DNA from 2 places in the Endozoicomonas sp. ALC013 genome. Region 1 is predicted to be linked to the other one. Evidence: predicted binding sites of a transcription regulator. Region 1 holds the regulator's gene; the other holds the start of a gene.
The links. Region 1 encodes sigma-54, which starts transcription at its own class of promoters, with help from an activator protein. Its sites were predicted from a motif close to TGGCACNNNNNTTGCTNT; they were not measured.
Positions count from the first base shown of each region.

Region 1 (15,908 bases):
TCTGATCTGGCAACAATAGATGCCGGAAGCTGGTTTTCCGAGCAATTTTCGGGTGAGCAGATTCCTCAGCTTGGAGCGGCGCTTAAACTCATAAAAGAACTTGGGCTTGGGCTGAACCTTGAGCTGAAAACCAATGGCTGTTCAGAGCCGAGGTTGGTAGAAGCGGTAGTAAAGACCATTGCCGAGGTTGAGTTGCCAAACGATCGGCTATTGGTTTCCAGCTTTAATTATGCGGCACTTGTCCGGTTCTCAGATTGTTCAGATATTCCGGTTGGCTGTCTGTTTGAGCGATTGCCAATGAACTGGCAGAAGAAAGCATTACGGGTCAACGCGGTATCCATCCACCTCAACAGTAAGCGAACGGCAAAACGACACATTTCGCGAGTGAAGTCCAAAGGCTATGAACTGTATTGCTACACCGTTAACTCTCCGGCGGTTGCCAGACAGCTGATTGATGATGGCGTTGATGGTGTTTTTTCTGATTACCCTTTGGCAGATCACTAAAAGCATGGGGGTTGAAGTCCCGGTGGTGACCGGAGAAATCACGACGTAAAAAGAACAGGCTGGGTCAGCCTGCTCATGGTGAACCTTAAAGCTCGTCCACTTCTCTCAGATATTTGAACAGCTTTCGCGCCGCTGCCGGGGCTTTATCCTGAGACGCTTCTTTCTGGGCATTACGGACCAGCTGGCGGATATGCTGGTGGTCAGCTTCCGGGTAGTGCTCCAGGTATTCAGTTAATACCGTGTGACTGTCATCATCACGAATAAGCTGGTCACGCCACCGCTCCAATTGATGAAACCGGCGGTTGTACTCTTCACTGGAGGAATCCAGCTGGTTGAGCAGCTCCATTATCGGCTCAATGTCCTGGTCTGCCATCAGTTTGCCAATAAAGCCCAGATGGCGCTTTCTGGCATTGTTGCTTTTGATGCGATTGCTCTCATCCAATGCTGCACGCAGGCGATCATTCAGTGGCAACTTATCCAGCAGTGCCGGTTTCAGTTCCATCAGCCGGGCACCAATGTTTTTAAGCTCATCCATGTCCCGCTTCAGCTCAGATTTGCTGACATAGATGATTTCTTCGGTTTCTTCATCGTCCCAGGCTTCCTGGATGCGACGGCTCTTTTTACTCATAGAGAATGGCCATTGATGGGAATCTGCCTGATGTTATTTATCAGAAAGCAGTTCCATGGATGGAAAATGGATTTCCCGGTATTTTACTTCAGAATGCTTTTCAATTGGGATGTTTTTCCGCAACTCCTTTTGTCGTTTTGTTGCGGGCCTGATGCATCATCTGGCAAATCCCGCAGAAATATCTGCCAGAACGTTAAGCACCCTGTCTATCTCTTCCGGCGTATGGTAGTGGACAAAGCCTATCCGCAGTAACCCATCCCGCTCCTGAAGCTTGAGCCGGTCAAGCAGATCCAGTGCATAGAAATGGCCGGACCAGGTATAGATACCGTGCCGGGCCAGCAGCTGTGCCAGCCTGGCCGAGGATTGTCGGTGGTGGGCCAGGGCAAAGGTGGGGGTTCGGTCAACCGTGATATCCGAGCCGTACAAGGTAAACCCGGTCATGTGGTTGAGACCATCAAGAAACCGTTGCGACAACTGTTGCTCGTGTTCCTCGATCCAGCGGGCCGACGTCTGTAATCCCTTGCGGTCATGGTCAGAACCGGTGAGCCAGCCATGGTATTGAATGCAGGCCAGCAATCCGGCAATCGCGGTAAAGTTCTGTGTCCCTGTCTCCCAGCACCAGGGTGGCTGGTTATTTGCAGCCCGGACCTTATAGGGCTTCAGGCTGCCCAGCAGCTCTGGCCGACCATACGTCACCCCCAGGTAAGGGCCGCAGAACTTGTAGGCTGAACAGGTCAGGAAATCCACATCCAGGGCCTGCACATCCGGTAACCGGTGGGCGGTGTAGTGAACGGCGTCAACATGGACCAGGGCATTCACGGAGTGTGCAGCCCTGATCAGTTCTGCTGCCGGGGTGATGCTGCCGGTCACGTTGGAGGCCAGGGTAAACGCCACCAGTCGTGTTCTGTTGGACAGCAGGCGCTCAAGCTCCGTGACGCAGAGATTTTGACTGGCGGTAAAATCCATCGTCCGGACTGTGCATCCCCGTTCCTCTGCCGCCAGCACCCAGGGGGTGATATTGGCGTCATGGTCCAGCGATGAAACAATAATTTCATCACCTTTGTGCCAGGTTCTGGCGATGGCTCTGCTCAGCGCCAAGGTCAGGGAGGTCATATTGGCACCGAAGGCAATGCTGTCAGCAGGGGCATTTAATAACTGCCCGGCAGCCTCCCTTGCCCGTTCCAGCAGTGCCATGGTTTCTTCACTGGTGGCAAAAAAGCCACCCAGGTTAGCGGAACCCGATTGTTGGTAATCGGACATGGCACTGATCACCGATACCGGAACCTGGGTACCTCCCGGCGCATCAGAATAGACGGCCCGCTGGTTTCCCTCTAGCCGCTCAAGGGCTGGAAATTGCTCTCGGATACGCTGGAGGTTGGTTGAGGTATGCTGTTTTTCCACTGTTCATCCTCCAGGGTTACCGTAATAACGAAAACATCCCGATGCCCGGAGACTTGGCCACTGCTGACCTGAAGCGCAGAGGTGTAGTGATAGACCCGCCGGTCATTGCAGTAAACAATATCCCCGGGCAACAGCGTAGCACTATAGGCAGGTTTTTGTTCCGGATGATAAAAAATTCCAGTCTCTGCACCCTCGACGTTTTTGCGGTCAGTGCAGATGATGGCAATCAGGTCGAAGCCATCCTGGTGAATGCCTTCCGGCACTGGCAAGCCGTGATCATCGCCGGAGCAGGTGACCCGGATTTGATGCACGCCATAAACGGTACGTGCCGGATCAAGACCGAAAAAAACGTTTACCTGTCTGAACAGGGATTGAAATTCCGGCAGCTCCGTCAGGGTCGGTTCAATTTCAGCAAATTCCCGCAGAATGTCGCCACTGAGATAATTGACCGAACGGGACTGGACAAAGTCATCGTGGGGTAATCTTTCCAGGCGTTCTGCAGGCCCGGTAAAACGGGAGTAGCGGCGAAAACGGTAGTGACCGCTGACATAACGGTCAGCGGCAAGATTGGCAAAAAAAGGCGCAAAAGCGTTCAGGTCAAGATCGGTCAGCCGCTGATGTGAAAAGGTAAAATCAGGTGAAATAACAGCCATGGTCACCCTCCTGCCATTACTGATGTTGTTCTACGGTGTCTGCAACATAATAGACGACATAATCGCTACGCAGCGTGCCTGGTGAAGCTGGACAAGCATTTTTTTACCGGTTTGGCATCAGCTGCCATTGCCTGGTCATTGCATGAATCACCAGTTAGTTCAGATAAATTAGTGCACAAGGCTCTCTGCGCAAGTCTGAATCTTAATAACCTGCTTTTAGGGCAAATCCCGAATAAGTCAGCGGCTGGTATAAATAGTTTTTCATGGGATACGGCAGCGGCAGGCAGTCAGAGCCTGATGCCAGGACTTTTGCCAAGGGCACCCGGTTCTCTACCAGCCTTGAACGAATGCAGGTTCGGGCGCAGGCCATCAGCGTCCTCGGTTGATAAGCAGAAATGTAATTGTGCAGGGTATCAACAACGCCTCTGGCTGCAGCAATGTCCAGTGCGGTTTTACCAGAAGCATTGGGAATATTGGCATGGGCACCATTGGCCAGCAGACTGTCAACGATCTCTTGCCGGTTTTTCTGAAGCGCCAGATGCAGTGGGGTATTGCCTGAGCGGCCGGGTTTATTGGGATTGGCTCCATTGGCCAGCAAGCTATTGGCCATACTGTTCATTCTGTAATGGAGAGCCCAGTTAAGTGGAGTCTGACCCCACTTGTCAGGAATATCTGGATTGGCACCTGCTTGCAGTAACGTGTTAACGCCCACAATTTTGCAGTGAAGTATCGCACAGAGCAGCGGAGTCTGGCCCGAGAAGTCAAGGGCGTTGATATAGGCACCTCTGTCAAGCAGGTAATTCAGGAACTTGGTGATCACTGTATCGTTTATATTAAGAAGGGCCATATGCAGTGCTGTGTCACCATTAATGTTACTGGCGTTCAGGTCAGCTCCCCTGTCCAGCAACAAATTGAGGGCCTTATAGTTGCCCAGTTCTGCCGCTTTCAGCAAAGGCGTACTTTGATCTACCAACAAATAGGGGACAGGAAGGTTCGGATCTGCACCGCGATCCAGCAGCGTCTTGACAATACCTTCACCGTCCAGTCTGTAAATGGCAATATGCAGAGGGGTAGATCCACCCACAGAGCAAATATTGGGGTCAATGCCCTGGTCCAGCAACCAGTTGACGGTGGCCAGGTCATTACGCAGGACTGCTGATATCATCAGCTCTGCAAAATCGGCCGTTGTTGCCGACAACTGCCTGCTGGCTGAAGCAGCCACAGCAGATTCTGAATGATTGACCTCTGTCGTGTTATCAGGCAGCGGGAGATCGACTGCAGATGAGGATTCCACGCTGGCATCGGCTACCATTTCCTGCGAATGGTCATGCTCCGTCCTGACGCTTGGTAACATTGTTGTGTTTCCGTTCAAGATATACAAAGAACAGCAATCGTTTAAAGAAAATAGTTCACAAGGTTCGCTACGCAAGCCTGAATCTAAATGACCTGCTTTCGGGACAATTCCTAAAGAGTCAGCGGCTCGTGTAAATAAGCCCTTATGGGATTGGACAGCGGCAGGCAGTCAGAGCCTGGTGCCAGGGCTTTTGCCAGCGGCATCTGGTTCTTTACCAGCCGTGAACGAATGCTGGTTCGGGCGCAGGCCAATAGCGTCTCCGGTTGATAAGGAGGCATGATATTGTGCAGGGTATCAGCGACGCCTTTGGCTGCTGCAATGTCAAACGCAGTTTGACCAGACGCATTGGGAATATTGGCACGGGCACCATTGGCCAGCAGAATGTCAACGGTATCCCGCCGGTCTTTTTGAAGCGCCAGATGCAGAGGTGTTTCGCCTGACTTGCCTGGCTTATTGGGATTGGCTCCATTGGCCAGCAGGCTATTGACCATACTGTTGATTTTGGCAGGGACGCTGTTCAGTACAGCCTTGATAAGTGCAGTCTGACCCCACTTGTCAGGAGTATCTGGATTAGCACCTCGTTGCAGTAAAGTGTTAATGCCCGCAATGTTGCCTGACATTACCGCCCAGAGCAGCGGAGTTTGGCCGTCACAGTCAAGGGCACTGATATCGGCACCTCTGTCCAGCAGGCAATTCATGATCTCGGTGATCGCTGTCGGGTTGTTACAACAAATAGTGGCCAGATGGAGCGCTGAGGTATTCGAATGATCACGGGCGTTCAGATCGGCTCCCCTTTCCAGCAACAAGAAAACGGCCTTGTCATCGGCCTTCATTGCAGCCAGTAGCAAAGGCGGAAAATGGCAGGCCGGGAGATTCGGATTCGCTCCGCGATCCAGCAGCGTCTTGACAACATCTTCCCGCTTACCATAGATGAGGGCCCAATACAGAGGGGTATAGCCGCCCTGGCAGCGGGTATTGGGGTCAACGCCCCGGTCCAGAAGGTGGTTGAGAGTGGCCAGGTCATTCTTCGCGATGACTAATTTCATCAATGCTGCCAGATCTGTCAACTCACTCGTCGTGGCAGGCAACTGCCTGCTGCCTGAGACTGCCACTGCGGATTCTGAGTGATCGACTTCTGACGTGTGATCAGGCGGTGGGAGGGGTACGGGTGGGGGAGACGAGCTTGCATCGGCTGTCATTTCCTCCGAATGATCATACTCCGTCCTGCCCCTTGAGAACATCAGTGCTCCCCCTTTCAGGTATATAAAGAACACAAATCGCTTAGTGAAAATAGTGCACAAGGCTCAGTGCGCAAGTCTTGATAAAGGTTGCTGATTAGACTCTGAATCTGCAATTGATCATCTATCTGATGCATTATTAACTTCACAGCGGCACAATAGTTGAAAACCTCCGTAGGCATAAACACAACAGATCAGGTGCAATCATGGGCGAACCTTCCAATGCAGTGCTGGATCCACGAAGTGAAGAGACCAGGCTGAAAACACTGGCCGGTGATATTCTGGCAGAGGCCACCAGACAGGGAGCGGATGCCTGTGAGGTGGGCATCAGCATGGATGCCGGCCTGTCGGCCAGCGTCCGTATGGGTGATGTTGAAACGGTTGAGTTTAACCGTGACCAGGGGCTGGGCATTACCGTCTATCTGGGTAAACGAAAAGGCTCTGCCAGTACTTCTGACAGCAGCCCAAAGGCCATCCGTGAAACGGTAAAAGCCGCCTGCGATATTGCCCGTTACGCGTCCGAAGACCCTTATGCGGGTTTGGCTGACCCCGTGTTAATGGCTGATGGTGATGCGCTGCCGGATCTTGACCTGTATCACCCCTGGGGAATCGATGCCGGGCAGGCGATTGATCTGGCCATGCAATGTGAAGATGCCGGACGTGCGTTCAGTAATAAAATTGTCAATTCCGACGGTGCCAGTGTCTCCAGCCATCAGGGTTGTCGTGTCTATGGCAACAGCAATGGGTTTATTGGCAGCTATGTGTCCAGTCGCCACAGCCTGAGTGCGGTGTTGATTGGTATGCAGGGTGACGAGATGCAGCGGGATTACTGGTATACCGTAAGCCGTAATGCCAACGAGCTGGAAAAAGCGGTCGCGGTTGGCAAGACCGCGGCGGAACGCACGGTGCGCCGACTGGGAGCAAGAAAGGTAGGCACTGCCGAGGTGCCGGTACTGTTTGCACCGGAGGTGGCTTCAGGTCTTATTGCCCATTTTCTCGGGGCGATCAGTGGTGGCAGCCTTTATCGACAGGCCTCTTTCCTGTTGGATCACCTGGGTAAGCCGGTGTTTCCAGAATGGATGCGTATCCACGAGCAACCATTGCTGAAAAACATGCTGGGATCCGCCAGCTTCGATAATGATGGGCTGGCGACCTATGCCAAGGACTTTATTACGGACGGTGTGCTGCAGAATTATATTTTAAGCACCTATTCTGCCCGCAAACTGGGGATGGACAGTACTGCCAACGCCGGTGGTGTTAATAACCTGTTTGTACAAAGCAATGCGGGTGATCTTGATACGCTGCTGAAACAGATGGGAACCGGGCTGCTGGTTACCGAACTGATGGGGCAGGGGGTTAATACCGTCACCGGTGATTATTCTCGTGGTGCCGGTGGCTTCTGGGTGGACAATGGCGAAATTCAGTTCCCGGTGTCAGAAGTGACGATTGCCGGCAACCTGAAAGATATCTACCGGAATATTGTTGCCGTGGGCAATGATGTCGACAGGCGTGGGAATATCCAGACCGGTTCAATTCTGATCAGCAGTATGAAGCTGGCGGGTGAGTGATTGCTAAAAGGCAAAAGAAGGGACCACAAAGGCACAAAGGTTTTTTGGGCTTTTGTGGTTCAATGTTTAAAAGCTATTCTCGGACCAATGGCACTGACTTAAGGGTGAAAGCCTTGTCATACGTGGTCTTTAAGGCACCCGGCGATTGGAACCACAAAGCACACAAAGAGCACAAAGGAAAAGAAAAGCTCTTCTTAGTGCTCTTTGTGTGCTTTGTGGTTCAAAACGCTACCCATAGAAAACAGTGGCCAGCCCAAGGAATGAGAGGAACCCCACCACATCGGAAATCGTGGTCAGGATAATACTGCCAGCAAGGGCCGGATCAATATTTAATGATTTCAGTAAAACTGGGAGCATCGCACCGGTGACCACGGCAACACTCAGGTTGATCACCATGGCGCAGGCAATCACCAGGGAAATAATCGGGTCATCGAACCAGAACCAGGCAATGGCGGCCACCAGGGTTGCCCACAACAACCCGTTGAGAAACCCGGCAACCAGCTCCCGGCTTAGCAGCCAGCGGAGGTTGGTCTTACTGATTTGCCCTAGCGCCATACCCCGGATCACCAGGGTCAGGGCCTGACTGCCGGCATTACCTCCCATGCCCGCAACAATCGGCATCAGCACCGCCAGGGCCACCACTTTATCAATTGTTTCCTGAAACAGACCAATGACCGAGGCGGCAATAAAGGCGGTAATCAGGTTGAAGCCCAGCCAGACCGCCCGGCGTCGTGCAGTTCGCAGTGCCGGGGCGAAGGTGTCTTCATCGTCATCCAGACCGGCCATACTCATCATGGAGTGTTCGGCCTCTTCCCGGATCACGTCCACTACATCATCGATGGTGATCCGCCCAAGCAGTTTGCCCTTGTCGTTCACCACCGGGGCGGAGAGCAGGTCCTGCCGTTCGAACAGCTGGGCTACCTGGGTATCCTGCATATCCGCAGGAATCGGGTCCAGGTCGGTTAACATCACTTGTCTGACGGTAGCGCCCGGTTCGGTTGTCAGGAGCAAGGTCAGGGGCAGGCGACCGATGTATTCATCCCGGCGATTGACCACCAACAGGCTGTCTGTGCCATCCGGAATGCCTTCATGACGGCGCAGGTAACGGAGCACAACATCAACGGTGTTATTGGGGCGCACCGTAATGGTGTCGGTGTTCATCAAGCCACCGGCGGAATCCTCCGGATAGGCCAGAACCGCCTCAACCCGCTGGCGGTCCTGACTGTTCATGGAATCCAGCACCTGTCGGGTGATGGTATCTGGCAGTTGCTGCAGCAGGTCGGCGATGTCATCAACATCCTGACCTTGAGTAATGGCTTTCAGTTCGGCAATGTTCATCTGGTCAAGGAAGAACTGGCGAACGTCTTCGCTCAGTTCCTGCAGCACGTCGCCTTCCTGTTCACGGTCAATCAACCGCCATAACAGGCTGCGTAACTTTGGTGGGGAGGACTCCAGCAAGTGCGCGGTATCAGCAGGGGGCAAGGTGTTCAACATGGTGCGCAATTCTGCAGAGACACCGTGCTCAAGAGCATCATTAAGTTTTTTCAGCTCGGCTTCACCGATGCTCAATTGCAGTTGCTGCGCCATTATTGTCTGCCTGAAATGATCTGCCTGAATGATCTGCATGAACAGTTTCTGCGCATCCGGTAAAGGCCGGATGGTCAGGGAAAATGAAAGATGGTCTCTATGGTAATTGCAGTGGCTACTCCCCGCAAAGGGGGAGTCTGTTATTCTTCTTCACCAAAGCGGTCATCAATCAGCTCGCACAGGGCAAGGCAGGCGGCCTCTTCATCATGGCCGTCACAAAGGAGCTCAAGCTCCGAACCCTGTCCTGCCGCCAGCATCATAACCGCCATGATACTCTTGCCATCCACCTTGCGCCCATTGAATCCGATTTCGATCTCACTGGCAAACGCCGATGACGTGGAAACAAACTTGGATGCCGCCCGGGCGTGCAAGCCCAGTTTGTTAATGATTTTTTTTCGATAGGTAATCATTATTCGTGAAGCTCTCTGTGTCTAACCTGAACCCGATCCAGTTTACTGGTAAACAGGGTGCCCAGTGTTTTACCAATATAGACTGAGCGGTGCTGCCCTCCAGTGCAACCGATGGCAATCGTCATATAACTGCGCTGGGCTGACTCAAAGCGCGGAAGCCATTTTTCGATAAAGGCACTGATATCCTCAACCATTTCGACCACCAGGGGATCATCCTTCAGAAAGTCGATAACCGGTTGGTCCAGACCTGTGTATGTTCTCAGGGATTCGTCCCAGAAAGGGTTGGGCAGGCAGCGCACATCAAAGATAAAGTCGGCATCTGAAGGAATGCCGTTTTTAAAGCCAAACGATTGAAAAAGAACCGTCACACCGCTTTTGTGATCAGCGCAGAACTCCTGTTTGATCATGTCCCTCATCTGATGAACAGAGAGCGATGTGGTGTCGATTTTCAGGTCTGCTTCAATCAGCACCGGCGCAAGCAGCTTTTTTTCTAACGCGATGGCTTCTCTGAGCGATGTCTGGTCATTACTGAGCGGGTGCTTTCTGCGTGTGGCGCTGTAACGGCTGACCAGCTTTTCGCTGTCGGTGTCCAGGTACAGTACCTGACAATGGATGCCTTTGTTCCGAAGGGACTTCAGCAGATCAGGAAAGTTATCCAGAGTTCCGGGCAGGTTTCTGACATCAATACTGACGGCCATCCTGGGGGGCGTTGAATGATGGCCTTTCAGGGTATCCGGTAATTGGTTCAGCATACTGGCCGGAAGATTGTCGACACAATAAAAACCCTCATCTTCAAGGGTGTGCAGAGCTGAACTTTTTCCAGAACCGGAGCGCCCGCTGATGATGATAAGTTTCATAGCTGTTCCTTTATGCTTCTGAGCGTGTAGGTATTGAAAGCTGACTCTTCCTCTATTAAAGCAACTTTTGATCAAGAAGCCTACCGGATACCGTTGACCTGAGGTGGAAAAACAAACCGATGGCCAAGGTATCCGGAGTTGCTGGAAATCCTGTTAATCAAAATGTGTTGAATGGCTGACAGCGCCTGGTTGCGGGATTCTATCAGGGTGCGGGATATGGGTCAGGCTATTGGTTTTTCCTGATTCTAATGAGTGCGGGAAACTCTGTTAGTGCTTCTGACAGTGCTGTCATTCATTTAATGGGAGAATAATCCTAGAGTTTAAATCACAAGTAAACCAGTGAGAGAGGTTAATTAAATAATCTCTCTTAATTATATGAAACAATCCTATCTTGTTAAAGGAGTAACATCATGGACGCACCACTGACTAAACCACAATTTCTCGCAATTACTTATCAACCATTAGTTGAAACTACTAAACGTCAATTAGTTGAAACGACTAAACATCCATTAGCTGAAAAAGCTTCTCAACCAGTTCCAGTTCCGGGTCCGCGTGAAAAAGATCAGGTACCTGATGATTTTGGCAGGTTCTATAACCGCATGGTAAGGCCACTGGAAAGAAAGTTTGAAGATGGTCAGCCAAAACCAATATTTGTTATTGGCGGTCGGGATAAAGCCGAAGATAAACTGGCCAAAAGCCACATGGCCTACCTTCAGCGCAAGGCTGATGCTATGCAGAATATCAAACCGGTTATTGATTCTGTTGTCCAGACAGAACAGGAAAGCCCCATAGAAAGCGACACCAGTCCCAAGGTGGAGGTCATGCAGGACGAACCGGCTTTGGAACCTGTTCCTCAGACAAATTCGGAAAGCTCTGAAGACAGCTCCTGTGGCTTCTTCAAAAAGCTGAAGCACTGGGCAATTAAAGTTGTCAAAGTTGTTTACAAATATACCGGTCTGAAATTTATTGTTGAGGCAATCAAAGGTAAGGATAAATCTGAACCTGTCGCTGATACCGTCAATACCCAGGATGAAGCTGTCGCTGATACCGTCATAAGCCAGGATGAAGCTGCAGTGGTGGCTGATGTTGTCAAAAGCAAGCGTAAACCTACACCTGTTGCTGATTGTGTCAAAAGAGTGCTTGAAGCTAAAATTGCTACAGTTGATGTGATGAAAGCCAGAGGGCTGGCCCTTCAGCCTGACAGGGCTAAAATGCTTCATGATCTTAAGATTGTACAACGCTTACGAGGTGTTGTTGCACCGATTACACCACGTACCGCAGAGAGTTCGCCTTGCTCCGGGCAGGATAGTTACGATCTTTCCGGGCTTCACCGTGCGAGTACTGTCTTCGCTGAAAAAAGAGATAAAAAAGCCTTGGAGAACATTGCTGAAATTGAAAAGAAACGAGCTGAGGTTGAAGCCAACAAAGCAAAAGAAAATTTTGCCAAGGAAAAAAAGGCTTCATATAGAAATAAATTAATAAATCCTGGGTTAAAGTATGGCAAAGATTGGGTGGCCTACAACTTTTCACGAAAGCAAGAGTCTACTGAAGTGCAGAAGGCCAAAGAGGCCAGGGACATCAAAATGGCCGAGGATCATAAGCGACAGGATTCTCAAAGCCCTGTGTCTGAAACCCCGATTGTTCCATCAACTGTTTCGCCAGTCACTAAAGAAGATCCAAAGGCCGACAGGTATGCAGCAATTCGTGAGCTTGATGAGCAACTTAAGGTTCAACGGTAATTGGCTAAAACCCTGTAAGCCGCAATGCATTTTGTCCGGGACTCAAAGAAGTGTGTTAACAACAAAAGATAAGAGCATTGTGATCAGTTGAACCTTTCAGGCCATCATTACCTATGATGGCCTTTTTTTGTCACGTTATTCACTGTTCACTCATAGTACGATAGAGCATTGTCGTATTGGTAGCCGAACGTATTTTCTGAAGGGTCAGGGCAGAATGAAATCGCCCGGCCAGCGCCCTTAAAATTTCAAGATGTTCCTGGTTTTCGCCTTCTGGCACGATCAGCGCGAATACCAGATCAACGGGCTCACGGTCCACCGCATCAAAATCAACCGGTTCCGCCAGTCGTATAAAAAGACCGATAGGCTCCGGGCAGGCTTTGCAACGACAGTGGGGAATAGCCACGCCATCACCCAGTCCGGTGGTGCCAAGACGCTCCCGGGCAACCAGCGCTTCAAACAGTTCTTTGGCATTGATTTCGGGGGCATCGCTGCTGATGCGTTCAGCGATAAATTCCAGGATTTTCTTTTTGCTGGCCCCGTGCACCCCGTCAAGGGTGCGCTCGGGGGTTAGGATGCGGTGAATAATCATGCTGAATAAGAATGGCAACCTGATAAATCAAAGGGCATGGCCACTGGCACCCTGTTGCCTGTCCAGGGCTTTCTCTTTTCGTTTAACCAGCTGCCGATCCAACTTGTCCGAGAGCAGGTCAATGGCTGCGTACATGTCTTCGTGCTCGGCGGTGGCATTAATCTCGGCCCCGCGGGTATGCAAAACGGCTTCTGCTTTCTGCACCAGCTTTTCGACGCTCAGGGTCACCTGTACATTGGTGATATGGTCAAAATGTGAACCAAGACGCTCCAGTCTTTTGATCACATAGTCGTGCAGAGCTTCTGTTACCTCGACATGATGCCCACTGATGTTGACTTGCATGTAACGCTCTCCTGAATCCCATTATCCAGATAATCACCAGTCCGCGGGATTTTTCGTACTGGCTGAGTTCGATTCTATCACTGTCGGTGCAGCTTGGAATGCCCTGAGACAAAAAAAACTGCTTTTTGAACGGTGTATCAACGGAGCTTGTGTAAAAAATTCCGGAACACTGTTTCAATGTGATTGATGGGCGTCCCTTATCAATACCTATCAATGACATCCAAACTCCATTCGTCCTGAGCGGAGTCGAAGGGCGTAAGCACCATGCCCTGAATAAAGACTGTGCCAATCACCTTCCGTCCGTGCATCCAAGCGGAGCCGAAGGACGCTCAGGGTAAACGGAGATTGCACACATCAAACTCCTCAAAATGATGTACTAAGGCACTAACTGCTTACGCTCATTGGATGGCGGAATATTCATGGACTCACGGTATTTGGCAATGGTGCGCCTTGCTACCTTGATGCCCTGATCCCCCAGAATCGCTGCAATTTTATTGTCACTGAGGGGCTTGCGCGGTGTCTCTTCAGCAATAAGTTTGCGGATATGGGCCCGAATGGCCGTGGAGGAACACTCCCCCCCTTCCGTGGTGCTGACATGGCTGGAAAAAAAGTACTTCAGCTCGTAAACACCCCGGGGAGTATGCATGTACTTCTGAGTAGTGACCCGGGATATCGTCGACTCATGCATCCCCACCGCCTCGGCAATATCCGCCAGCACCAGGGGTTTCATGGCTTCATCCCCTTTTTCCAGGAACTCCTGCTGATAGGTAATAATCTGGCTCGCCACTTTCATCAATGTTTCATTGCGACTTTGCAGGTTTTTCAAAAACCAGCGGGCTTCTTGCAGATGGTTCTTCATGAACACATTGTCGCGGCTGTTATTGGCTCTCTGAACCATGGACGCATAATTATTATTAATACGCAGTTTGGGCAGGGCGTCGGAATTCAGTTCCACCGTCCAGCGTTCCCTGATTTTCCGGACGGATATATCCGGAACCACATATTCGGCTTCTGTCTGATCAATGGTGCTGCCGGGTTTTGGGTGGAAGCTCTGAATCAGGCTGAGGGCTTCTCGCAGCTGGTCTTCTTTCAGTTTGGCATGACGCATGATGCTGGCATAATCACGGGTGCCAAGGGACTCAAGGTAACGGGTGAGCAGTTTTTCTGCATTGTTGAAATGGGGTGTTGAGGGCGGCAGCTGACGAAGTTGAACCAACAGGCACTCTCTAAGGTCAACACTGCCACAACCCACCGGATCGAATTGTTGCACCCGGTGTTGCAGCACATGGATCTCTTCAATCTCCAGATCGTCCAGTTGGGATTGAAGAGAGACAAACAGGTCATCCAGCGTGCAGGTTAAATACCCATCCGGATTAACCGCCTCGATGATCGCCAGACCAATCAGCCGGTCCCGGTCGCTCATGGGCACCATATCCAGTTGCCATTCCAGGTGATCCTGAAGTGACTCCACAGCGGAGGATTTTGCCAGGGGGTCATAATCATCGTCACCGCTGCTGGCCGGCAGGCTGGAATACACGTCGTCCCAGGCGGAGTCCACGGGCAGTTCATTGGGAATGCTGTCTGACCATTCCGCCATCTCCTGAGGCTCAGGTTCTGAGGCTTTTTCGCTCAGATCAACGAGCTCTTCCCGTCCTTCAGTGCTGCTGGCGGTGTCCTCTGTCTGGCTATCGTCGGACTCCAGCATGGGGTTGGACTCCAGGGCCTCCTGAATCTCCTGCTGAAGATCCAAGGTCGATAGCTGTAGCAGCCGGATGGCCTGTTGCAGCTGCGGCGTCATGGTCAACTGCTGGCCCATCTTGAGCTGTAAGGAAGGCTTCATAGGCAACCGTATACCTTTACTTCGTTGTCCGTGGAGGCTGCAGAGGCTTACTCTCCATGTGCGGCTGATTATAAACCCATAGACGTTTCTGAAACCATAGCTTTAGCAAAAAATGTGCAAAGATTGAATACGATGAAATTACGTGTGTTTTTGTGTGGCTTATAAGCGCTTTCCGCCTTTAAAGTTCGGTCATAACGACTGTCAGAATGGTTAAAAAAAACTACCCGATCATTATTTGACATTGGTCATTTACAACCAAAAGTTCAAGAAATAACCTGCGCGAAATTTAGCCATTTTCAGGATTCCCCTGTGGATATACTCATCGTCATACCCGTAGTTGCACTGGTTATATACGCCATCGTGAAGAACTACAGTGCATCAGCCTCGCTGGCTATTGCCGGTATTGTCCTGCTAAGTGCCGCCGCGTTGATGGGGATAAAAGACATTCTGCCAGCGGCCAAGGCCACCGGTTTTATCCCCTTTGACCTGTTTCAACTGATGAACACGGTATTCAGCTTCCGCATGGCCAGCCTGGGTCTGACCATCATGGCCTGTGGTGGTTTTGCCAGCTACATGTCCCATATCGGTGCCTCAGAAGCGCTGGTTCGACTGGCCGTTAAGCCCATCAGCCGTTTTCGCTCACCTTATATGGTACTGGCACTGTGTTATCTGCTCAGTGTTGTGCTGCAAATGTTCGTCACCTCGGCAACGGGTCTCGGTTTGCTGTTGATGGTGACGCTGTATCCGGTGCTGAGAAATATCGGTTTAAGCCCGGCTTCAGCGGTTGCCGTGATCGCTTCTCCGGCGGCGTTTGAAATCGGTGTCACCCAGGTGAATGCCAACTTTGCCGCCAGCCAGTCCGGACTGGAAATTACCGAATACTTCCTGGATTATCAGGCCTGGATCACCGTCCCCATGGCGCTGGTGGCGGCGGCCCTGCACTTTGTCTGGCAGCGTCGGTGTGACCTGAAAGATGGCTACAGGGTTGCCGAGCATGTGGGCGAGGGCATCGAACATACAGACGGTGACAAGAAAGACCCGGCCCCGGCATTCTATGCGCTGCTGCCCATGATTCCTTTCTTCCTGTTGTTGATCTTTTCCAAAATGATGGTGTCGTCCATCAAAATGAACCTGGTCATGGCCATGCTGATCAGCGTATTTGCCGGCATGTTCTGTGAAGTGATCCGTACCCGGAAAA
Region 1 is NZ_JBLYNS010000064.1:5,216-21,123, reverse strand. Features, by position in the region: gene ACO6V1_RS13070 (glycerophosphodiester phosphodiesterase family protein) at 1-504, shown strand, start outside; gene yjgA (ribosome biogenesis factor YjgA) at 590-1,132, opposite strand; gene ACO6V1_RS13060 (cysteine desulfurase-like protein) at 1,289-2,533, opposite strand; gene ACO6V1_RS13055 (2OG-Fe dioxygenase family protein) at 2,464-3,186, opposite strand; gene ACO6V1_RS13050 (ankyrin repeat domain-containing protein) at 3,389-4,540, opposite strand; gene ACO6V1_RS13045 (ankyrin repeat domain-containing protein) at 4,651-5,586, opposite strand; gene pmbA (metalloprotease PmbA) at 5,985-7,346, shown strand; gene mgtE (magnesium transporter) at 7,575-8,933, opposite strand; gene ACO6V1_RS13030 (HPr family phosphocarrier protein) at 9,074-9,343, opposite strand; gene rapZ (RNase adapter RapZ) at 9,343-10,200, opposite strand; gene ACO6V1_RS13020 (hypothetical protein) at 10,611-11,939, shown strand; gene ACO6V1_RS13015 (PTS sugar transporter subunit IIA) at 12,079-12,528, opposite strand; gene hpf (ribosome hibernation-promoting factor, HPF/YfiA family) at 12,556-12,870, opposite strand; gene ACO6V1_RS13005 (RNA polymerase factor sigma-54) at 13,247-14,710, opposite strand; gene dcuC (C4-dicarboxylate transporter DcuC) at 15,020-15,908, shown strand, end outside.

Region 2 (15,908 bases), on a different contig from region 1:
AACGACTGCGGATTTCTACCTCCTGGGATGATGGCGATCTGCTGGATGGTGATCTGCGGTTTAATGCCGGCGTTGAAGGCGGCACCGGTGATGAACGTATGGATGGCAGCGTGCAGTACGCCAACCACTATGGCCGGGCCAGCTTCAGTGCCAGCCATACCCGCAGCAGTGACAGCAGTATCACCTCCTGGGGCGGCAGTATGAGCACCAGCTTCCTGACGGACGGTGAAGTGTTTGCCCTGGGTGGTGAAGAGCGTGCCGAGAGCGCCCTGGTGGTGAATCTGGATGGCCGCCCCGGTGATGTATTTGACGTAAAGGTAAATGGCCAGCGTCGTGGTTATGCCATTGCCGGCTCCCCATCCATTATTGCCCTGTCACCCTACGAGCAATACCGGGTCAGCCTGAGTCCGGCCGGTGAAACCCTTTACAGCTTTGATGAGCGGGAAAAAACTGTCACCCTCTACCCTGGCAATGTGGTGACTCTGGATTACGAAGCGATTCCCCTGCAGCTGCTGTTTGGACGACTACTGTTTAACGGTCTGCCACTGGAAGGTGCCCGTATTAACGGGGGCCTCTTCCCTGGCAGTACAGACGATATCGGTATGTTCCAATTGGAAACCCGTTCCGATGTCGGTAACCTGCAGGTAGAACTGAACAATGGCTGGCTCTGTCAGCTACCGGTTAAACCACTGAATGCCGGTTATGTATTGCAGATGGGCACCATAGATCTTGCCGATGCCCAGTGTGCACCGTTGCTGGAGGGCCAGCTGGCGATTACCGGGCGAAATGCTATTGACGAATAATGTCATTTCTACCCGTTAGTCAGCCTGCAGAACGCTACAGGCTGTCAAAATCTGGAAACATAACCAACCAATCCCTATTTATCAGGACATACTGTGAGCGCTGTTGTCACACAAACCTATAAAAAAAAGGCAAAACCTCTCTCAACTTGCCTGTTCTTTCTTTTCTGCATTACCGCTTTTCAAGTAACAACGGCCTATGGTGATAGAGACTGTGTTGGCAACAACTGTGATCAGGACGGTAACTACTGGGTTAAAGTGAAGCGCCTTCCCGATATGCTGCCTTTGCCTGACTGGAATGGCCAGAAGTCTGTTCCCGGAAATACCGAAACCAGCGGTAAAAGTCAGTTTTGTACCATTGCCTATTTAGAAGGCAGACCTCGTACAATGTTTGATCCGCAAGTCAGTATTTATGGCCCCGCATCTGATAGCAAATATATCTTGAAAAATGGCGGCCATTCTGTACCTGTAACCCTTGAAATCGAATCTGTTGCGGGTAGAGCCCCCCAGGATAAAACTGAATTTAAACCAGGGCAGTCGATCACCCTGACTGGCAATAATGGGTTTAGCCTGTGCAGAAATAATGAGCTGATTATTACTGCGACTGTTCGCCGGGAAGACATCCTGAAAACTGGAATGACAGGAAACTATCGCAGCCTTTTCCGGTTTAGTTCTGAGTCCACTATGGACGGTAAAAGCCTTGGTCCAGCCTGGATGGAATTTGAGGTCACACTTAGGATATTGCCTGTTATTCAAATATCACAACTGGGCAATATTCCCCTTATTCCCAGTGGAAACTCTGCCAAAGGTAGCCACCGGTTCTGTGTTTATGCCATGGGTTCTAATACATTTTCACTGGAAGCATCCAGCCTGACTGGAACCAGTCGGCCTGAACAAAAATTCGCTCTGAAAAATGGAGATAACAATTACATCAACTATGAACTTACAGTTACAGACTCCAAAGCAACCAGTAAGTCTTACGATAAAAATAGTGACCAAGAGGGGTTTTCAGCCACCGATGACTATCAATGTTCATCAACAAACATGATCGTAGAGGTGATAGTGCCAGATATTAATAAGCCAGCAGGCACTTACATCGATACGATGACATTTACGGTGACTCCGGACTAACCAGCCATCATCAATCTCCACTTTGTTATACGACGCTGTTTGACCGGATGGATTTTGGGTGAAAAATCCGTCACATTAGCTCCTTGTATATAAGCCTGATCTGATAAGGCTGGTTTCCAACTCTATAGAGTCTGTAACATCAGTCAGACGTTAGAATAATAAAACAGGGTCTGGCCATCTTTTATCTCAGTATGAGCGAAGTGATGGCACTGACAGTAATCAGTTATGTTGTATGATATTTTCTCGATCGTTCTAAAGTGCTTTCCCCCTATCGTTTTCACTCTATGGGTCCCTCTCTCTTTTGCTACTTTGGAATGCAGCTCACTTTCCGGAAACAGTGAACGCTGCACTGACGTGATTGGGCTGGAAGACCAGGAAATCACGATTCAGACAGAAGAGATCATGAATAACAGCTCTGTGATTTACGGCGAACAGCAATATTGTATTCTTTCCTATACAAAACCCTCTGCTAACAGTGATATCAACGCCTGGAGTCGTTTACCGTTTGATGTGCAGGTGGATGGCGATACGGCAGGTGACGATTTTGTCTTAAGAAATGGTAATAATACATTGCCGGTTGCTTTTAAGTGGCGTGGTGGTGCTCCAGTAAGTGGCGACTCCATTTGGGAAGAGCCTGGTCCGAGAAATCTGACTTCGGATCAGCAAGGTGCCACCTCCTGTGAAGATCAGCCCTTTTCTCAAGCATGGGTTCGGTTTGAGCTGCTGTCTTCCGAACTGCAAAGTATCCTGCCAGGCAGTTACAGCGGTAACTTTTCCGTTGATATCGGTCAGGGTTCAGCGAGCTACCATTCTGATGTTAATTTCACGGTAAACTTGCCAACCCTGGTCAAGATCAGCGGGTTGGACGATATGGTGCTGACCAGACGAGGCAATAATCGCTATCGCCAGGATGAGCCCTTTTGCGTGTTTGTGTCAGGGGGCGCTGATTATCGTATAAAGGCCAGCGGTGGCGCAGAAGCAAACGCCCCCTTCCTTCTTTCCAATGGCAGTAACACCATTCCCTACAGGGTGCGTTTATCCAGCGATGGGTCCAAGCTTAGTAAGGTCGATCCCGGAAAATGGCTGGAGGCAAAGAACAGCAGTACCTCGCTAAATTGCAGTGATAGTAACAACACTAAAGTGAGGGTTGTGGTTCTGGATAAATGGATAAATGGTAAGCCAGCCGGAGTATACAAAGGCACACTTTATCTCACCGTTGAGCCTTTATGAGAAGACTGATACTAATATCTGGCTTATCCCTTTCCTTACTTCACTTTTCCGGACACTTTTTCTCTCGTCCCCATGCTCCTGAGGTTGTCGCAAAACCCATAAAAGGGTCTCACCGCGTAGGCCACGAGTCGGCTCGCCTGCGAACCGACCTGCATCAAGACCATTTTTCCGGGTTTCGGGACGCAGGTTTCGGGTCAACCTCGCTCCGCGTGGGAACGAATGCAAACTACATTGAAACTCCGTGTCTGCTTTACGGCTCAATGGTTATTTCCATAACATCGCTGTAACTGCCTGCGCTGCGTGCCGGAAGATCTGACTTCAGAATCTCCACCCGTAACCTGACATTGGTGGAACCATTACAGATTTTACTGCGACTGCTCTTATATTTATATTTGCTTTTACCCGGACCATTAAAAATACTCCAATTTGAACTCCCATCCCCCCTTAAACTGATGCGATAAGAAATTTTGTTCCGGTTGGTACTGTCTGACAGGTAAAAGCCCTCAAGGGGACGTCTGGCGGATTTCAGACTCACCCTGTAATAAGTGCCATGGGTACCATACACACAAAAAAGCATTTCCTTCCACAACCATGCGCCGCCACCATCTTCCGGGGTAATCTCAACATCACTTAAGCCGGAGATGCGGTACAGTGTTTTAATATCCAGATCAATCCGGATTATTTTTGACTCCCGGCGGCTAGGAGGCCCGACAGTGAAGTCCAGCCAGGCCTTTTGCAGTCCAAGCAAGTCAAGCGTTTCTATTTTTTTACTGGCGATATGAATCTGCAGTTCAAATTCATAATCAGGACACTGGGATGGACCTGAAGAACTGCCTGAGGCAATAGTTGCTACTGAAGTCCTGTCGGGCTGAAGCTCTATTTTTTTTCCTTCTACCGCCTTGCCTTTGCCGGTAAACACCACTTTGCTGATGAAACTGTCATTAAGTCCACTTCTATAGAGGCCGGTGCTCAAGGGTCCAAATCTGAGTTCTTTCATATCATCCCCTGGGCTAACCGTGAGACAGAAGGATGTCTTGAGAACCAGCGTTTCTTCGCCGCTCCAGACCTCACTGAAGTTATCGTCGGGCATATTTATGAATGGCTGGTTACCGCCCTGCTCAACCCGGCTACCCTGTAATCCATCAACCTGAAATGAAAGAAAGAGGAGAATTCCCCATAAAACAGAAAATCTCACAACTCACTACCGAATAAAACTACCAACTGACAAACAGCCTGTTTACCACAAACATTACGGCCCGGCAAAACTCATTTCTCGTTTGCGTTGCTCTTTACTTTGCCGCACTGACAACACCGCTCCCGACCGTAACTCAAAGGCAGCAGTTTGAATATTTGCATTTCTACTGCTCTGGTCTGGCTTTGACACTCCAGGCAAGTGATGAGGATGATAATAATGACCGTCGAACGTTACGAGTTCCGCCTGACCCGATTAGAAGAAGTGAGGAAGGTGCGTCGTAACCAGGTGGATACCAGCAAGGGGGTGGATACCCTGGCCAGCCATATGAAGAAACATCAGGACCTGCTGCTTTCCAACCATAAGGCTACTGCCGACCTTGAGCAGGTGGTGCTGACACTGCCCCGTGATCTCAAAACCTTATCCGTTAAAGTGGATCAGAATCATATTGCCATGGAGAGCTATATTGATTTGTTTCCGGGTCTCCGGCAATCCTGTTCCCAAGATTTCGGCAGGGTGCCAGATGGTTCTGTTAAGGAACTCTCGAATCATCCCACCGGGAGCTTCACCAAGCGACAAATCGCCTGTATTTACAGAGAGAACTTCTGAGTCTCCTCAAACTCACCATCGAACAGGCCATACTGAATAAACCCTTTACCTTTTGCTGCACCCTCGGGCAGAGGCATTTCCCAACTTTCACCGGCATAAATACGAGTACCGTCGCTCAGGTCAGTACAGCTCTCTTGCGCATTACTGGTGCAGTATTTTCCATTACGAAGCACCACGTTGATATTGCCGCTATTGGTAAACGTCATTTTGCCATTATCCAATTTACCCTCCACTTTATACTCAGGGTTCTGAGGGCGCACAAAGACCAGGGCCTGATAGGCTACCAGCAGTTTGATGGCGGTTTGTTTGGCTTCCAGGTCACCAACCACAGGACGGAAGGTTACTCGATAGACCAGCTCTTTATCTTTGGGGGTTTCCAGACTCACCAACCTTACGGTTTTACGGCCATTGGGCGGAATAATGGCTTTTCCCGGTGTGGCCAGCAGTTTGATGTCATTGGGGTCTGTTACCCGAATACGTTCTTCCTGCTCCGTACCGGGATTGATGACGTTGTACACTTCAGTTTGCAGGTAGAGATTTTCTTTATCCGGATTGGAGACCACCACATCCTGCCGTGGCAGCTGGTCTGGCTTGAAGTAGACGATCATACGATCAAGAGACATGGTTGCCAGCACTTGTGAGCTGGCGATAAGAGTGACCAGCAGGCAGGCTCCACGGACAAGACGTTTCATGAACATATAATGGCAATTCCGGTTTGCCCCGGGCCAAACTTCGCTGCATAAGCCAGGGAGGTTTGAGGCGACAGGGGATGAACAATATTCCGCTATTCTATTGCCACGAAAAATAATCTCAAATGGGTTTTACTGCCTAAGTTGCCTGAAACTTACCCTTACTCGGCTTGAATCAATAACGTCGCAGGCTGTTTTGAGCCCTGAAAACCGGCTACCGGCTGGGCAGTCAATTGTCTGCTGCTGTTACGGCAGTCGTTTTCAACACCAAATATGGCGGAGGGCTGCCCGGTAATCCGGGTTTCTCCCGCTGGCTCAGAGACGCTTAAATCAACACCGTCGGCACCGCTGGAGGCCAGGCTGAATTGGGATAAGCCACGCCCTGAGACACAGAGGGAAACCGGGCGATCAAAACTCAGCGTACTGGTTGGGATAATATCCGGATTACCGTTTTCATCCGTTGCACTCTCATCCACAATGACAACCTGCGACTGCAAGGACGGGTAAACAATGAGCGTGATAGAAAATGAACCGGTGGAGGTGTTACCCGGTTTTCCCTGGGTCGCTGCTTCAACGTATGTCAACGAAGTGACGGCAAATATACCAAATAGGAAAAATGCGCCAATTCTCTGGCGTAGAGATAGAGTCCGTTCCATGATGCTACTGCCTTACTGCCACATCCTGTTTTCAGTATAGGCAGTGTGAAAGACGTACTATTGACCTTATGTCCTGTAAAATTTCCTTATATCAGGAGTAAGCTTTTTAACCATGGAAACAGAAATACGATATAAAAACTTTTTGTCTCCGTGTCGTTTATGCCCTTAGATATTGCGGTACTTAACCAATCAGCTCTTCTTCCAAAGGCGCTGAGGGCTCTTCCAAAGGCGCTGAAGGCTCCAGGTTCAGCTCCTTAATCTTCCGGGTAAGCGTATTCCGGCCCCATCCCAGTAACTCTGCTGCATCTTTTTTACGGCCACCGGTATGGGCCAGTGCTGATTCAATAACAATGGTTTCAAAGGCAGGCACCGCCTGATCAAGAATGCCGACCTGCCCCGCTGCCAGCTCACGATCACACCATTGGCGGAACAGTTGCTGCCAGCTGCCATAGCCGGTTACCGAACCCAGGTCACTGTCTCCCTTATCCATCAACTCTGGGGGCAGGTCAGAGACCAGCACTTCACGGCCAGAGGCCATCACAGTTAACCAGCGACAGGTGTTTTCCAACTGCCGGACGTTACCGGGCCAGTCCAGAGTGCTGATGTAACCGGCCGTTTCAGGGTGCAGGATTTTCGGTTCCACTTCAAGCTCTTTGCCTGCCTTGTCCAGAAAGAAACGCGCCAGTCGTGGAATATCTTCACGACGATCCTTAAGCTTTGGCAGATGTACCCGGATGACATTCAGTCGGTGAAAAAGATCTTCACGGAACTTGCCTTCTGCCACCAGTTTTTCAAGGTTCTGATGGGTCGCTGCAATAATTCGCACATCGGCTTTAACCGGCGTGTGCCCACCCACGCGGTAAAATTCGCCATCGGCCAACACGCGCAGTAAGCGGGTCTGGGTATCGGCGGGCATATCGCCAATTTCATCCAGAAACAGGGTACCACCACCGGCCTGTTCAAAACGCCCACGACGCATGCCTCCGGCACCGGTAAATGCACCTTTTTCGTGACCAAAGAGTTCAGACTCAATCAGGTCCCGGGGAATCGCTGCCATATTCAAGGCAATAAAAGATCGCTCCGCCCGGGGGCTGTGGCGATGCAGTGCCCTGGCCACCAGCTCTTTACCGGTGCCGGATTCACCATTAATCAATACGGTAATGTTGGAGTGCGACAGGCGGCCAATGGCACGAAACACTTCCTGCATGGCAGGAGCTTCACCGATAATCTCCGTAGACTCCTCCTGTTGCAGGGAGGCCTCCGGAACCGCTGCCTCAGCCAGTTGTTGCTGGCGATGTTCCTGACCGCGCTTGACCAGCGCTACCGCTTCATCAATATCAAAAGGCTTCGGCAGGTACTCAAATGCTCCGCTCTGGTAGGAAGACACGGCGCTGTCCAGATCCGAGTGCGCCGTCATGATAATAACGGGAATATCCGGCTTCCGTTCATGAACCGCCTTCATCAGTTGCAAACCGTTCATGCCCGGCATCCGGACATCACTGATCAGGGCCTCCGGTTCACTGTGTTCCAGCGCTGCCAGCACTTTTTCTGGCGCATCAAAGGATTGTGTTTCGATACCGGCTGAATTCAGGGCCCGCTCCAGAACCCAGCGTATTGCCTGGTCGTCATCCACGATCCAGACTTTGGAACTCAAACTCATACCTCACTCCTGTGTCATATCCAGCGAAAGCGGTTCTCTGGTGATGGGCAAGAACACGTTAAAAATGGTTTCACCCGGCTTACTCTCACACTCAATCAATCCCTGATGCAGACTGATGATGGACTGTGCCATGGGTAACCCCAGGCCCGTTCCATCGGCACGGCCGCTGATCATGGGGTAGAAAATATTGTCGATCAGATCAGGCGGAATTCCTGGCCCGTTATCAATAATGGACAAGTGACAAACCAGCCGCCGTCGCTGGGTGCCGATGGTAAATTGTCTTGCAATACGGGTTCTCAGGGTGATCAGGCCTTCAGATCGCGGCATGGCCTGATCAATGGCCTGCATGGCATTGCGCACCAGGTTCAAAATGGCCTGTATCATTCGTTCAAAGTCACCCGGTATATCGGGAATACTTGGATCGTAGTCTCGTTTGAGCCTGAGTTCTCCACCGGTTTCGGCATTGATTAACTGCATCACCCTTTCAAGTACTTCATGAATGTTCAGGTCTTCCATTTTTGGTGGCTGAAGCGGCCCCAGCATCTGGTCGACCAGGTCACGGAGCCGATCCGCTTCCTGGATAATAATCCCGGTAAATTCTTTCAGCCCCTGATCATCCAGTTCCCTGGCCAGAAGCTGAGCCGCGCCACGAATACCGCCAAGGGGATTTTTTACTTCATGGGCCAGCCCCCGAACCAGAATTCTGGAGGTTTCCTGCTTGGCGATCAGTGACTCTTCCCGGGTAATTTTCTGAACCCGGTCACGGGGATTGATTTCCAGAAGCAGCCTTGCTTCCCCGCAGGTGATGGGTGAAATGCTGTAATCCACATTGATCATCTCCCCATTGATGGGAAAGTCGGTTTCCCGACGGGTAAACTTTTGATACTGAGACAGACTGCGATCCAGATCAGCCTTGAAGTTTTCGTCAGGAATCACCGTGGTTACCGGCTGGTTCAGAATCCTTTTCAAACTGGTATCCAGCAGGGTTTCTGCCGCCGGATTCAGGGTCATCACCCGGAACTCCCGGTCGAGCACCATCACCACGGTATTCAGGTTATCCAGAATGATGTTTTGCATAGTTCCTGTTTCAGGGATTATCTCTTCTAAAGAGCCAGGTAAAAGCTGCTTCATGGTCAGGTATTGTTATTACTTTTATGGTGCATTTCAGGCTCTGTTGACCTGAATCTGATGCGAAACGGTATTGGCTATCGTTAATGCAAAAACCAAACCACCCTTGATGGCAAGCCAGACTTTTTACCGTGAAACTTCCAACCTGCCTTATATTTCATCTATTCGGGCCATATCAGTGCGTACCATCGAAAAGATGCTCAAACGTTAATTCCAACTTGCCAACTGCAATTGCACCATAATAGTGCATTCATATAATCAGAGCACCAGGTTTATGGAGATTAAACTAGCGAAACTATGAGCTGGTCTGAAAGCGTGGGGGGGGGGGAAGCCTATAGCTCACTCTCCCCTTTTTGGTGCAGCCATCAGGAGGCAGGAGGGTTTATAGATACTGCGGGCGTGAATAAGGTTCGATGGATATGGATCGTATTGCTGGACGACTGAATGACTTTGGCCTGGTTATCAATGATCTCCACGGCAAGGTTGTGGGTACCACGATCCACATTCTCAAGTTCAAAGGTTAAATTTCGCCTGGGGCCCGCCACCACCTTGCCATCAAGCAGCAGGCGAACTTTGTGACCATCAATGATTTTTGGTGCTGTGACAACTTTTACCGTGAAATTTCCCTGGTTGCGCACCGTGGCATTATTGGCTGGCTCTATAATCTGCAGTCTGCCGTAGGGCTTCTTACTCACTTTTTGAGCAGGTTTTGGTAATTCAGGCTTATTCTCCGGTGCTGGAGACATTGGCGTAATCGGGCGTAACTTGACTTCCTCACTGGGCTGATCCGCAGGTCGGGAGTCAGTAAAGATCACATTTCCGTCCTGATCCACTGTTTTATAAATCGTGCCAAACGCAAAGTTCACTGATACCAGGGGCAGAATCACCGCCAGAAAAGACCAAACCATTGCCTTTTTTATATTCATGAGCCTCTTGCCTTAGTGAAGTCATATCCGGCTTATATCGTGTTGAGCACTGGTTAGCTTAATAGTTACCAAGACTTTTTAACAGGCAGTAACGGGGAAAACGCATGCTGGTTATTGTTTCCCGGCAATGGCCACTGTGTACGTCTGCCGCCTACATCCATTCAGTCGTGCATTTACAGGGCTCATCAGAAAGAGAAAAGCCAGAACTTTCGCTCTGGCTTGAGGTTAAACGACAGCTTATCCGGTCTGCAAAAAAGGTTTAGACAGAATAATACAGATCAAACTCTACCGGGTGAGTTGTCTGGCTGACGGCAAGACACTCTTCCTTCTTGAGTTCAATGTAACCATCGATCATGTCGTCTGTGAATACGCCACCGGCCGTAAGGAACTCACGGTCAGCGTCCAGGGCAGCCAGGGATTCTTCAAAGCTGGTAGAAACCGTTGGGATCTCGGCCGCTTCTTCTGGTGGCAGATCGTACAGATCCTTATCAGCCGCATCGCCAGGATGGATCTTGTTCTTGATCCCGTCCAGACCAGCCATCATCAGGGCCGCAAAGGCCAGGTAAGGGTTGGCAGTAGGGTCGGGGAAACGTACTTCAATACGACGGGCCTTAGGGCTGTTCACGTAGGGAATACGGATAGAAGCAGAGCGGTTACGAGCCGAGTAAGCCAGCATAACCGGAGCCTCAAAGCCAGGGATCAGACGCTTGTAGGAGTTGGTAGAAGCGTTGGCAAAGGCGTTGATGGCCTTGGCATGCTTGATCACACCACCGATGTAGTACAGGGCTTCTTCAGACAGGCCTGCATAGCCGTCACCAGCAAACAGGTTCTCACCGTTCTTGGACAGAGACATGTGAACGTGCATACCGGAGCCGTTGTCGCCTACCAGTGGCTTCGGCATAAAGGTAGCTGTCTTGCCATAGGCATGAGCAACGTTATGCACTGCGTACTTCAGAATCTGAACTTCGTCAGCTTTCTTTACCAGGGTGTTGAACTTGACACCGATTTCACACTGACCGGCAGTACCTACTTCGTGGTGATGAACTTCAACGTCCAGGCCCTGGGCTTCCATGGCATCACACATGGCGGCACGCAGATCGTGCAGGGAGTCAACCGGTGGTACCGGGAAATAACCGCCCTTCACTTTTGGACGGTGACCGATGTTGCCGCCTTCAAATTTGGCGTTGGAAGACCATGCCGCTTCTTCTGAGTTTACTTCGTAAGAAGCACCGGAAATATCAACGCTCCACTTAACGTCGTCAAACACAAAGAACTCTGGCTCAGGACCAAAGAACGCAGTGTCGGCAATGCCGGTAGACTTCAGGTACTCTTCGGCACGCTTGGCAACAGAGCGTGGGTCACGCTCATAACCCTGCATGGTGGATGGCTCCACGATGTCACAGCGCAGGTTAAGGGTGGTGGCTTCAGTGAATGGATCGATGACAGCCGTGCTGTCATCTGGCATCAGAATCATGTCGGATTCGTTAATGCCCTTCCAGCCAGCGATAGAGGAACCGTCGAACATTTTGCCGACTTCGAAGAATTCGTCGTCTATTTCACCAATGGGAATCGATACGTGCTGCTCTTTACCCTTGGTATCGGTGAAACGCAGATCAACCCACTTAACGTCATGTTCCTTAATCAGGCTAAGAGTCTTCGACATTTATTATTTCCCCTCTGGAGGACAAAAAAACCGGACAAACACCGCACTGGCAACCAGATCAGGCGGTTTACTGATCAATCTCTTTGCTGTCTCATCAACGAGCAGCCAGGAGATTCGTTTGCTGGACCATGAGCAATAGCTATGCCACATTTTGCAACTTGATCAGATGGGATGGACAAAAACAGTGCTTTTCAGTGGAACATCTGAAAAAAGGCAAACATTGAGCAAAAAGAGACCGGGAAACAGCCAGATACCAGACCGGTTCACACAGTTTTTGCTTGCCTTATCCTCCTCAGGCTGCTCAAAGTACACATGTTCACGGCTCTCACGCACCTGAACAATGCAAGGCACCTCAAGATCCGGAAAAAGCCCGCCCGATACGGTGCAGAGAAAACCATAAGCGCACCAAATAAGTGCAAACAGCTTTTACTACACCCATCTGACCAAACAGCGGCTGACAGTGTAACCCCTTTGACAGGGGATTTGCAGCATTACTTACCGGCATAGAGACAAATACCAATTACGATCCATATAAGCCGGTTTCCCGGGGTCATCCTGCAACGTGCTACAAGGGTGCCAGAGCTCTCGGTTATTCGGTATAATGCGCCGTTAACGAATGGTTAAGTTATCCGTCCTACCCGCCTTGACTACCCAGCCCACAAGGTCTCCTGATCCATGAAGTTCATCATCAAACTGTTTCCGGAAATCACCATTAAAAGTGCCCCGGTAAGAAAACGCTTTATTAAAATGCTGCGTAAAAATATTCGCACCATTCTCAAGCGTGTGGATGAGAATATCGATGTCTGCGGTGTATGGGATCATATAGAAGTCACGACCAGTAGCAATGATCAGATCCTGATGGCAGAGGTCGGTGACCTGTTAAGCCATATCCCGGGCATAGCCTACTGGCTACAGGTGGCGGAGCACAAGCTGGTCAGCCTGGACGATGTTCTGGAAAAAGCCGTTGAGGCTCACTCAGAAACACTGGCGGGCAAAACATTCTGCGTTCGCTGTAACCGGACCGGCAAGCACGATTTCCAGTCCATTGAGGTAGAGCGATTTGTCGGTGGCGGCCTTATCCAGCAGACCGAAGCCAAAGGGGTCAGCCTGAAAAATCCTGAAATAACGGTTCGTATTGATATCAAGAATGACCGCTATTTTATGACCCAGAAGCGGGGAGCAGGTCTGGGTGGCTATCCCCTCGGGTCTCAGGAGCCGGTTCTCTCGCTGATTTCCGGCGGTTTTGACTCTACGGTGTCGAGCTTCCTGACCATGAAGCGCGGTATCCGCACTCACTTCTGCTTCTTCAACCTGGGTGGGCATGCCCACGAGCTGGCAGTAAAAGAGGTGGCTTTCTACCTGTGGAACCGTTTTGGTTCTTCTCGCCAGGTAAAGTTCGTTACCGTACCTTTTGAAGGCGTTGTCGAAGAAATACTGACCAAAGTGGACAACGCCCAGATGGGCGTTATTCTCAAGCGAATGATGCTCAGGGCCGCCACTAAGGTGGCTAAAGAGATGGAGATGGCGGCACTGGTCACCGGCGAAGCCATTGGTCAGGTTTCCAGCCAGACACTGCCTAACCTGGCAGTGATTGACTCGGTAACCGATGCCCTGGTGCTCCGGCCTCTGATTACCATGGATAAGCAGGCAATCATCGATATATCCATACAAATCGGTACTGAAGAATTCGTTCGTAATATTCCGGAATACTGCGCAGTGATCTCGAAAAACCCCACCACCCGGGCCAGGGTAGAGAGAATTGTGGCAGAAGAGGAGCGGTTCAACTTCGATGTACTCGAACATGCTATTCAAAGCCGGAGAACGGTCTCTATCCACGACATCATTGCGGATGACCTGACCCGGGAAGAAGTTGAGGTGGTTAGTGAAGTACATCAGGGTGAAGTGATTATCGATATTCGTCACCCCACTGAAGAAGAGATAAAGCCATTTACCATGCCCGGACGCGAGGTGGTGATCATTCCCTTCTATCAGCTGCGCACACGCTTCCCGGAGCTGGACAACAATCGACATTACCTGCTCTACTGCGAAAGGGGTGTAATGAGTCAGCTGCATGCCATGCACCTTCGGGAAGAAGGGCATGAGAATGTTGGCGTATTTAACCCGAAGCCGTAAATTTTCTACCGGGAAGACACAGCGATTTACACGCGTTGTCTTTGTGGTTCACAGCTGTATGGTTCAAAAAAGGAGTAACATGGATGAAACTGGCCCTGATCGCTGCGGTGGCAGACAATAACGCCATTGGCATCAATAATAAAATGCCCTGGTATCTGCCGGGAGATCTGCGCTATTTCAAAGCGGTTACCATGGGAAAGCCTGTGATCATGGGCCGGAAAACCTTTGACTCCCTGGGCAAGCCTCTGCCAGGCAGAACCAATATCGTCATTACCCGGGATCACAACTGGCACCATGAGGGCGTCAGCGTAGTGCACAGCCTGGATGATGGGATTGCCCTGGCGGAGGCGGCTAACCTGATCAACGGTAACGAAGAAATCATGGTCATTGGTGGCGAACAGATCTATCGACAGGCGATTGATCAGGCTGACCGGCTTTACCTGACCCGGGTGTATCAAAGTTTTGACGGTGATGCCTTTTTCCCGGACATCAACCCGCAGGAGTGGCGGGAAATCTCCCGGGAAGACACCCAATCAGAAGATGAGCAGCCACTGACTTACAGTTACCTGGTGCTCGACAGGACCTGAATATCAGCACCTGTTGTTTTTCCCTCTTTTACCTTGGGAATAAGCCACATTTCCTGCCGCCTCAGATGCAGGAAATGCCCTTTTCTCCAATTCTGATTGTCTATAGTTAGTTGAACAGCTTGTCATGTTGCATGGAAAAGTTGTCTGTTTTCTATCTTGTTCGCTGGGCAGGCAATGCATCATTTTTACAAATGATCAATAAGTCAATTCAAGCCTTTAATAAGGGTTACCTTAGGGAATGAGGAATGCCCCGGATACCATCTACAGATCATATTTCTTCGCACCGCGCAGGATACCCGCCATCCGAACCCGGTAAAGGTCAACACGCCACGGATACCCGGGAAATAAAATCGGTTGAGACCACCATTCAAGCGGCTGAGCATATTGAATCCAGGCACTGGCATAACCGTTTAATCTCTTTCTGTAAGGAAAAAATAAATCGCTTTATTCACCCTGCCCCCTCAATGACAGTGAGTGATCTGGTTGATGATCTGACCAAATACAATCCAGAGAACCCACAGAAAGTACTTGCTGCATTAAAACTGCATGCTGGCCACATCAAGCTGCATCGATCAGAAGATGGCAGACTGGGTATTTCGGATGGAAATATCGCTATCAGCACAGAAACGATGGAAGCTGTCGTCAAATCCATTCAACTCAGCAGCATGGATATGGCCTATGAGTATTTACGTAAAGGTAAAACACCACCTGATGGCTTCCTGCAGCAAGTACTACTGACGCATATCCATAGAAAAATTCGCCTGGCAATGCAGTATGAAAAAACCTCCGGCTTACCCGTCATGCAGCAACAACTTCAGGGAAGAGAGCAATATGGAGTGCATCCTGAACAACAATATGAATATATTAAAAACTTATTAATAAAGGTTGGCATAAAAGATGAAAAAACGTTCACTTTTGAACGAATGCTTGAGTTTAAAAAAGAGTTACGAAACAACCTGGTTCTGCCCATTGAGGAACAAAAATCAGCAACCGGCAATAAAGTAAAAAGTATTGACAGTGCAGCCCTCGATCATCAGCAGCCGCCACTTCCTCAGCTACCTGAGCCGAAGAAAACAGGTCATTTTATCGAGAAAGAAGACAGTAAACATATTCAACGACTGGCTTCAGGAGAACGTTTTTTTGCAAATATACACCTTAAAGATATTGGCAACAGAATAAAGAGAAATATCTTACGCAATAAACGAAACCAGATTTACAATTTCTTTATTTTACTTACTGGAGCCATCCTCACTGCTATTTTCCCACCTGCTGGAATTGCCATTGGTATTGCCGTTGCTGTCGGACTGATCACTGACTTGGGTTACATCGCTTTCTGGTCTTCCAGTACCGAACTCTGGCGCAGGGTCAGGATGGTCAGAGGACTTAAACAAATAAAAAAATACGCTGACTTTGACTATACCAACTTTGATAAGTCAAATGACAAGAAAAGAAAAAAGCTCATCAACAAACTTCGTTATCGATGCACTCATAAAACCTTTTCACA
Region 2 is NZ_JBLYNS010000008.1:29,814-45,721, forward strand. Features, by position in the region: gene ACO6V1_RS03240 (TcfC E-set like domain-containing protein) at 1-803, shown strand, start outside; gene ACO6V1_RS03245 (hypothetical protein) at 897-1,931, shown strand; gene ACO6V1_RS03250 (hypothetical protein) at 2,334-3,161, shown strand; gene ACO6V1_RS03255 (hypothetical protein) at 3,412-4,158, opposite strand; gene ACO6V1_RS03260 (hypothetical protein) at 4,573-4,962, shown strand; gene ACO6V1_RS03265 (molecular chaperone) at 4,944-5,660, opposite strand; gene ACO6V1_RS03270 (hypothetical protein) at 5,813-6,307, opposite strand; gene glnG (nitrogen regulation protein NR(I)) at 6,489-7,967, opposite strand; gene glnL (nitrogen regulation protein NR(II)) at 7,971-9,044, opposite strand; gene ACO6V1_RS03285 (DUF4124 domain-containing protein) at 9,461-10,021, opposite strand; gene glnA (glutamate--ammonia ligase) at 10,281-11,684, opposite strand; gene thiI (tRNA uracil 4-sulfurtransferase ThiI) at 12,360-13,817, shown strand; gene ACO6V1_RS03300 (dihydrofolate reductase) at 13,901-14,404, shown strand; gene ACO6V1_RS03305 (hypothetical protein) at 15,076-15,908, shown strand, end outside.
Region 2: glnA (glutamate--ammonia ligase) is a predicted target of sigma-54. The motif match lies at 11,814-11,831, and genes of this name have one in related genera.